One region of the Pseudoclavibacter sp. JSM 162008 genome, then DNA from elsewhere that is predicted to be linked to it. Evidence: riboswitches for the same ligand, from Rfam matches in the RefSeq annotation. Region 1 holds a riboswitch; the other holds the start of a gene.

Region 1 (3,391 bases):
GCCCCAGTAGTTGCGGAGGCCCTTCTCGATGAGGGTGCTGTCCTGCACGAACTGGTGCACGGGCATGAGCTCGATGGCGGTGACGCCGAGCCGCTTGAGGTGCTCGACGATCGCGGGGTGCGCGATGCCGGCGTACGTGCCCCGGATCTCCTCGGGCACATCCGGGTGCAGCTGGGTGAGGCCCTTCACGTGGGCTTCGTAGATGAGGGACTCGTTGTAGGGGATGCCCGGCTTCCGGTCGCCGGCCCAGTCGAAGTAGGGGTTGATGACAACGCCCTTCATCATGTGGGGCGCGGAGTCGAGGTCGTTGAACGAGTCTGGGTCGCCGAAGTTGTAGCTGAAGAGGGACTGGTCCCAGTCGATGTCTCCGGTCGTGGCCTTCGCGTAGGGGTCGAGGAGGAGCTTCGCGGGGTTGCAGCGGCTGCCGGTCGCCGGGTCATAGTCGCCGTGCATGCGGTAGCCGTACTGCTGGCCCGGCTGCACGTGCGGCAGGTAGGCGTGCCAGACGTGCGCATCCCGCTCGTGGAGCCTCACCCGCTCCTCGTTGCCGTCGTCGTCGAAGAGGCAGAGCTCGACCTTGTGGGCGGCTTCGCTGAAGATCGCGAAGTTCGTGCCACTTCCGTCGAACGTCGCTCCGAGGGGGTAGGCATTTCCGGGCCACGTTTTCATGCACGCTCCTATTGCTTCATCTTGCTTCACCGAAGAACATCGCGTGTGGATGCAGGCACTAAAGCTACCAAAGGGTGGGAGCGCTCTCGCCCGCCAGCACACAGGAGTTCTCCTGGTTGGCAGGCATGTCGACGACCTACGCTGGCCGCATGACGAACCTCACGCAGAACCTCACCGATTCCGTCAAGAAGCTCGGCGTCACGCTCGCCTACGGCGAGAAGGTGGAGCTTGGCAAGGCCACCATCCTTCCTGTCGCCCTCGTCTCGTACGGCTACGGCGGCGGCGAGAGCAACGAGGAGGGGCAGGAGAACTCTTCCGGCGGTGGCGGCGGCGGCATGGCGGTCCCCGTCGGCGCGTACGTCGATGACGAGTTCGGCACGAGCTTCCGCCCGAACATCATCACGCTGCTTGTCGTCTCGATTCCGCTGGTGTGGACGGTCGGGCACGCGCTTCCGCGTCTCATCAAGGCCCTCAAGAAGTAGCTCGGGGCTCGCTTCGGCCTATACTGGAGGTGTTCACGGGAGTCCGGTAGTCCGGGCTGAGAGGAAGGCACAAGCCTTCGACCGTCAAACCTGATCTGGGTAATGCCAGCGCAGGGAGGCACATCTCCGAGCAGAGCCACCCCAGGCTCTGCGCCCGTGCACTTTCACTCGAAAGGGCACATCGCATGACAACTTCCTCAACTCCATCTCACACCTCCCCAGCGCAGGGGCCGGCTCAGGCGAGGTCGCCGAGGAGCCGCTTCCGCTGGCGGGTCATCGACATCGTCACGGCCGCCGTTCTCGGCGTCGCGACGGGGCTCATCTTCATCGTCTGGAACAGCGTGGGCTACGCGTGGTTCACGGTCATGGATGCGTTCACGCCGGGTGTCGGCGGTATCGCCGTCGGTATCTGGCTGCTGGGCGGGGTGCTGGGCGGGCTGATCATCCGCAAGCCCGGCGCGGCGCTCTTCGTCGAGGTGCTCGCGGCGAGCGTCTCGATGCTCCTCGGCAGCCAGTGGTCGATCGAGACCGTGTACTCGGGCATCGCGCAGGGGCTCGGCGCTGAGCTCATCTTCCTGCTGTTCTTCTATAAGCGCTTCGGCCTCGGCGTCGCGATGCTGGCTGGGGCTGGGGCTGCGGTCGCGGCGTGGACGCTCGAGCTCTTTCTCAGCGCGAACATCGAGAAGGGTCCGGAGTTCCTCACCATCTACCTCGTCTCGATCGTCCTCTCGGGTGCCGTGCTCGCTGGCGTCGTCGGTTGGCTCCTGACGCGCGCGCTCGCGGCGACCGGTGCACTGAACCGCTTCGCTGCGGGTAGAAGCTCGAAGCGAATCGGCTAGCGCTCGTGGGCGCGAGAGTCGAGGCGAGGGGGTGGGGCTGGCGCCACGCCGACCGGGCGAAGCTGGCCGTCGCCGAGCTCGACCTGACGATCGAGCCTGGCGAGGCCGTGCTGCTGCTTGGTCCGTCGGGGGCTGGCAAGTCCACGCTCCTGGCCGCCCTGGCGGGGGTGCTCGGCGATCATGAGGATGACGGGCAGGAGCTCGGCTCACTGCTTGTCGATGGCAAGCACCCGAGCGATGCACGCGGCACGGTCGGTCTCGTCCTGCAGGACCCGCAGGCGAACACGGTGCTCGCCCGTATCGGCGACGACGTCGCGTTCGGCTGCGAGAACCTCGGTGTCCCACGGGCGGAGACGTGGGCGCGGGTGCGCGAGGCGCTCGACGCCGTCGGGCTGCGGATGCCCCTCGATCGGTCGACGGCCCAGCTGTCCGGCGGCGAGCGTCAGCGGCTTGCGATCGCGGGTGTCCTCGCCATGCGCCCCGACCTCATCCTGCTGGACGAGCCGACCGCGAACCTCGACCCGGCCGGAGTGGACGAGGTGCGCGAGGCGGTGGTCCGCGCAGCGGAGGCGTCCGGCGCGACGCTCATCGTCATCGAGCACCGGGTGGACGTGTGGCGCTCGAGCGTCGACCGGGTCGTCGTGCTCGGGGGCGAGCAGCATCTCCTCGCCGACGGCACCCCTGACCTGGTCCTCGAGCAGCACCGCGAGTCGCTGCTCGCCGCCGGCGTGTGGATCGGCGGCCACGAACCGCAGGTGCCGCGTGCCCTTCTCTCGCCTGGGGAGGAGCTGCTGATCGCGGACGGGCTCGGCTTCGGTCGGGCCGACCATGCCCTGCACACGCAGTTGTCGGCGACCCTGCGCGCGGGGGAGTCAACGGTTGTGCTGGGCCCCAATGGGGCGGGGAAGACGACGCTGGCGCTCACGCTCGCCGGACTGCTCACGCCCGTGGAGGGCGAGGTGCGGGCCACGCAGGCGCTCCGGGATGCGGGCGATGACGCGGGTGCGCGCCGCGGCGGCTGGGGGCTCGGCCGCTTCCGTACGGCTCCTCCGGCGGGTCCGCATCCGTCCGCCTGGCGTTCACGGCAGCTCCTGACGCGCATCGGCACCGTCTTCCAGCAGCCCGAGCACCAGTTCGTCGCGGGGACCGTCCGCCGCGAGCTGGAAATCGGCCCGGATGCGGCGGGCCGCGGCAAGCGCGAGACGAGCCAGCGCGTCGACGAGCTCCTCGTCGCGCTGCGCCTCACCCACCTCGCGGAAGCGCACCCCTTCACGCTCTCCGGCGGCGAGCAGCGCCGCCTCTCGGTCGCGACGGTGCTCGCGACGGCGCCTCGGGTCCTCATCTTCGACGAGCCGACCTTCGGGCAGGACCGCAGGACCTGGACGGAACTCGTCGCCATCA
Region 2 (3,391 bases), on a different contig from region 1:
AGGAACACGGCGAGGTCGACGAACACCGACAGCTCGCCGTCCCGCTCGACCTTCTTCTCTGCGGCCCGCACCTCGCTCAGGATGCGCACGGCCGAGGCGACGTCGGTCGGCGTCACGAAGAGCAGGTCGGTGCTGGCTGCCGCGAACTCGTACGGCACCTCGGCGTGACCGAGCGCGGCGACAACCGGCTGCCCCTGCGGGGGCCGGGGTGTGATCGACGGTCCGCGCACGCTGAACCACTTGCCCTCGAACTCGATGCGGTGCACCTTGGCCGCGTCGAGGAACCGATCGGTGGAGGCGTCGCGGATCTCGGCGTCGTCCTCCCAGCTGTCCCAGAGCCTGCGCACGACCTCGACGAAGTCGTTGGCCTCCGCGAAGAGCTCGCCGACGAGCGGCGCATCCCGACGTCCGAAGTGCGCGTGCTCCGCACCGGGCGAGACACGGGCCTGCCAGCCCGCACGGCCCAGGCTCGTGTAGTCGAGGGTTGCGACGGCCTTCGAGACGTGGAAGGGCTCCGTGTGCGTCGTCGTGACGGTCGGGATGAGGCCGATGTGCTCCGTGACGGGCGAGACGCGGGCGGCGATGAGGAGCGCGTCCAGGCGACCCCTGACCTCGTCGGTCCGGTTGTCCTGGCGGAGGAACTCGCCGCTCTGGAGCGCGAGCGAGTCCTCGATGGTGACGAAGTCGAGGAGGCCCCGCTCGGCGAGCTGCACGAGCCCCACCCAGTACTCGGGCGTGAAGAGCTCGTCTGGGCGAGCGCTCGGCTCCCGCCAGGCCGCCGGGTGGATGCCGGCGCCATCGAGTGCGACGCCGAGGTGGATTCGGTTGGGGTTCGTCATGGTGCGACGCTAGGCCGCGCCCCGAGTTCGGTCCACGGCGCCCGTCGCGGCCCGTTACGCGTCGAAACGCGGGGACATGTTCGTTGAGGGTCCTCGCACCCTTCTCGCGCATGCTGGGACGCATGGCTATCAACGGAGTGCTCGCGCAGATCACCGTGTCGGACCTGGCTCAGGCTACGGAATATTACGGGAGGCTCTTCGGGCGGGGTCCCGACGAGAATCCGATGCCCGGCCTCCTGGAGTGGCACTTCACAAGCGAGGCCGGCCTCCAGCTGTGGGCCGACTCGAGTCGCTCTGGAAAATCCACCGTGGTGTTCAACGACGACGACCTTGAGAGCGTGGCCGCGCGGCTCGACGCCGCGAAGATCGAGCACGGCGGGATCGAAGACGCCACTCACTTCCAGATCCTCCAGGTGCTCGACCCCGAGGGCAATCACGTCGTCTTCACGAGTGCCTCGAGCTAGCCGCGCGCACCGTCGGGGCTACAGTGTGGCCGTGCACGGGAGCCCGATGAGTCGGGCTGAGAGGGAGTACTCGAACTCCGACCGTTGAACCTGATCTGGGTAATGCCAGCGAAGGGAGTCGACTCACCCGTGCCGTCACGCTCCGACGGAAGGCACGCACATGGAATCCATCACTCGAGACCCACTCGCATTCGGGGTGGGGGCGAGAGTCACGCTCTCGGTCATGTCAGACCGCTACGTCGAGGTGATCCTCGCCGCGGTCGACGCGGCCGACTCCTCGGGGCTGATCCTCGAGACGGGCGATGTCAGCACGTACGCCGGGGGCGACGAGCAGGCGCTGCTGCGGTGGCTCACCGACCTCACGCAGCACGTCGCCGCGACCGGACTGCACGCCTCCGTCCAGGTGCTGCTCTCTCGCGGCTGCCCCGGCGAGGCGGTGTGCGAGCTGCCAGGCGGCGCGGGGCCGCGGCGAGTGGACGCCCCGCGCGGGCGGCACACGGGGAGCTTCGCGAGCGCCGAATGGGCGCTGTACCCGCTCGAGGACGCGGGGGCGGATGCGCGGACGCCCGACCACATGCGGGAGATCTACGCCGCCATCGAGACGGCCAAGGCGAGCGGCACGTTCGTTGCATCCGAGCACTTCGTCACGAAGCTCAGCGGGGACCTCGGCCGCGTCCTCGAGACCGTCGTCGTGGCCTGGGCCGGGGTCGGCGCGCACGTGCAGCACGTCACGAGCCACCTCACGATCTCGCTCAACAGCCCGAGCCACGCGGCAGGCGCAGCAGCGGGAGCGCGGGCATGAGCCTCAAGCTGCGCGACATCGTGCTCATGGTCGTGCTCGGCACGGTCTTCGGATTCCTCTACTGGGCGCTGGTGCAGGCCTGGACGGCGCTCTCGATCGCCATGGGGCCGGCGGGTGACCTCGCCCAGCACTTCCTCTTCGGCGGCTGGCTGCTGGTCGCGCCCATCGCGATCGCCATCATCCGGCGGCCGTTCGTCGGCGTCATCGCCGAGGTGCTCGCCTCGGTCATCGAGGTCGTCTTCCTCGGCTCGGCGGTCGGCCCTCTGCTGTTCGTCGCGGCCGCGATCCAGGGCGTCGGCAGCGAGCTGCCCTTCGCGATCGGCCGGTACAGGAAGTACGGCTGGCTGCGGTACGCCATCTCCGGGGCGCTCGGTGCTGGCCTCGTGTTCTTCTACTCGGCGTTCCGCTCCGGCTGGTACGGGCAGGACATCCTGTTCCTGCGGTTCGGCATCCAGCTCGCGTCCGGCATCATCCTCGGCGGCCTCCTCGCGAAGCTCATCGTCGACGCACTCGTGCGCACGGGCGTGCTCGACAACTTCGCGATCGTGCAGGACACGAAGCCCCTGGCCGTGCGCCGTGCGGCCTGACACGGCGCCCTCGGAGAGCCCGGAGTTCGACATCGAGGCGCACGGCTTCGAGGTGATTCACTCGTCGGGCGACGGGCTGGGGCCGGTGGACCTGCGGGTCCAGCCGGGCGAGCACGTCCTCGTCATCGGGCCGTCCGGTTCCGGGAAGTCGACGCTGCTGCAGGCGCTGAGCGGGGTCATCCCCCACGCCGTGCCAGCGCAGGTGAGCGGGACCATGCGCGTCTGCGGCATGGACACGCAGGAGCATGACGTGCCGACGATCTCGCGGAACCTGTCCGTCGTGGCGCAGAACCCGGCCTCGTCGGTGTGCCTCCCCGACGTGGCCGACGAAGTCGCCTTCCCGCTCGAGAACCACGCGTGGCCCGCCCCGTCGATCGGTCCTGCCGTGGCCAACGCTCTCGACACCGTCGGAGCGTCGACGCTGATCGACCAACGCTCCGCGACGCTCTCCGGCGGGGAGACGCAGCGGGTGGCCCTCGCCGCGGCCATCGTCACCCAGCCGCGCGTGCTCGTGCTCGACGAGCCCACGTCCATGCTCGACCCGGAGGGCATCGCATCCGTCCGCCGAGCCATCGACGCCGCGACAGCGCGCGCGTCGACGGTCGTGCTCGTCGAGCACCGCCTTGACGAATACGCGGGGGCACGCGGCATCGCCGGCCTGCCCGGCCGCACCATCGTCGTCGGCCGCGGTGGCATCAT

What was found. Region 1 has a riboswitch for thiamine pyrophosphate ahead of ABVF28_RS02505 (ECF transporter S component). Riboswitches for the same ligand answer to the same signal wherever they lie in the genome.
Region 2: it holds a riboswitch for thiamine pyrophosphate, as region 1 does, so the genes downstream of both, ABVF28_RS08885 (YkoF family thiamine/hydroxymethylpyrimidine-binding protein) here and ABVF28_RS02505 (ECF transporter S component) in region 1, are expected to answer to the same signal.

Annotation. Positions count from the first base shown of each region.
Region 1 covers NZ_JBEWYX010000002.1:217,216-220,606, reverse strand. The annotation lists gene glgX (glycogen debranching protein GlgX) at 1-669, opposite strand, end outside; gene ABVF28_RS02510 (spore germination protein GerW family protein) at 819-1,151, shown strand; TPP riboswitch at 1,176-1,285, shown strand; gene ABVF28_RS02505 (ECF transporter S component) at 1,337-1,990, shown strand; gene ABVF28_RS02500 (ABC transporter ATP-binding protein) at 1,996-3,391, shown strand, end outside.
Region 2 covers NZ_JBEWYX010000008.1:135,426-138,816, forward strand. The annotation lists gene ABVF28_RS08875 (LLM class flavin-dependent oxidoreductase) at 1-839, opposite strand, end outside; gene ABVF28_RS08880 (VOC family protein) at 962-1,303, shown strand; TPP riboswitch at 1,329-1,436, shown strand; gene ABVF28_RS08885 (YkoF family thiamine/hydroxymethylpyrimidine-binding protein) at 1,464-2,105, shown strand; gene ABVF28_RS08890 (ECF transporter S component) at 2,102-2,692, shown strand; gene ABVF28_RS08895 (ABC transporter ATP-binding protein) at 2,682-3,391, shown strand, end outside.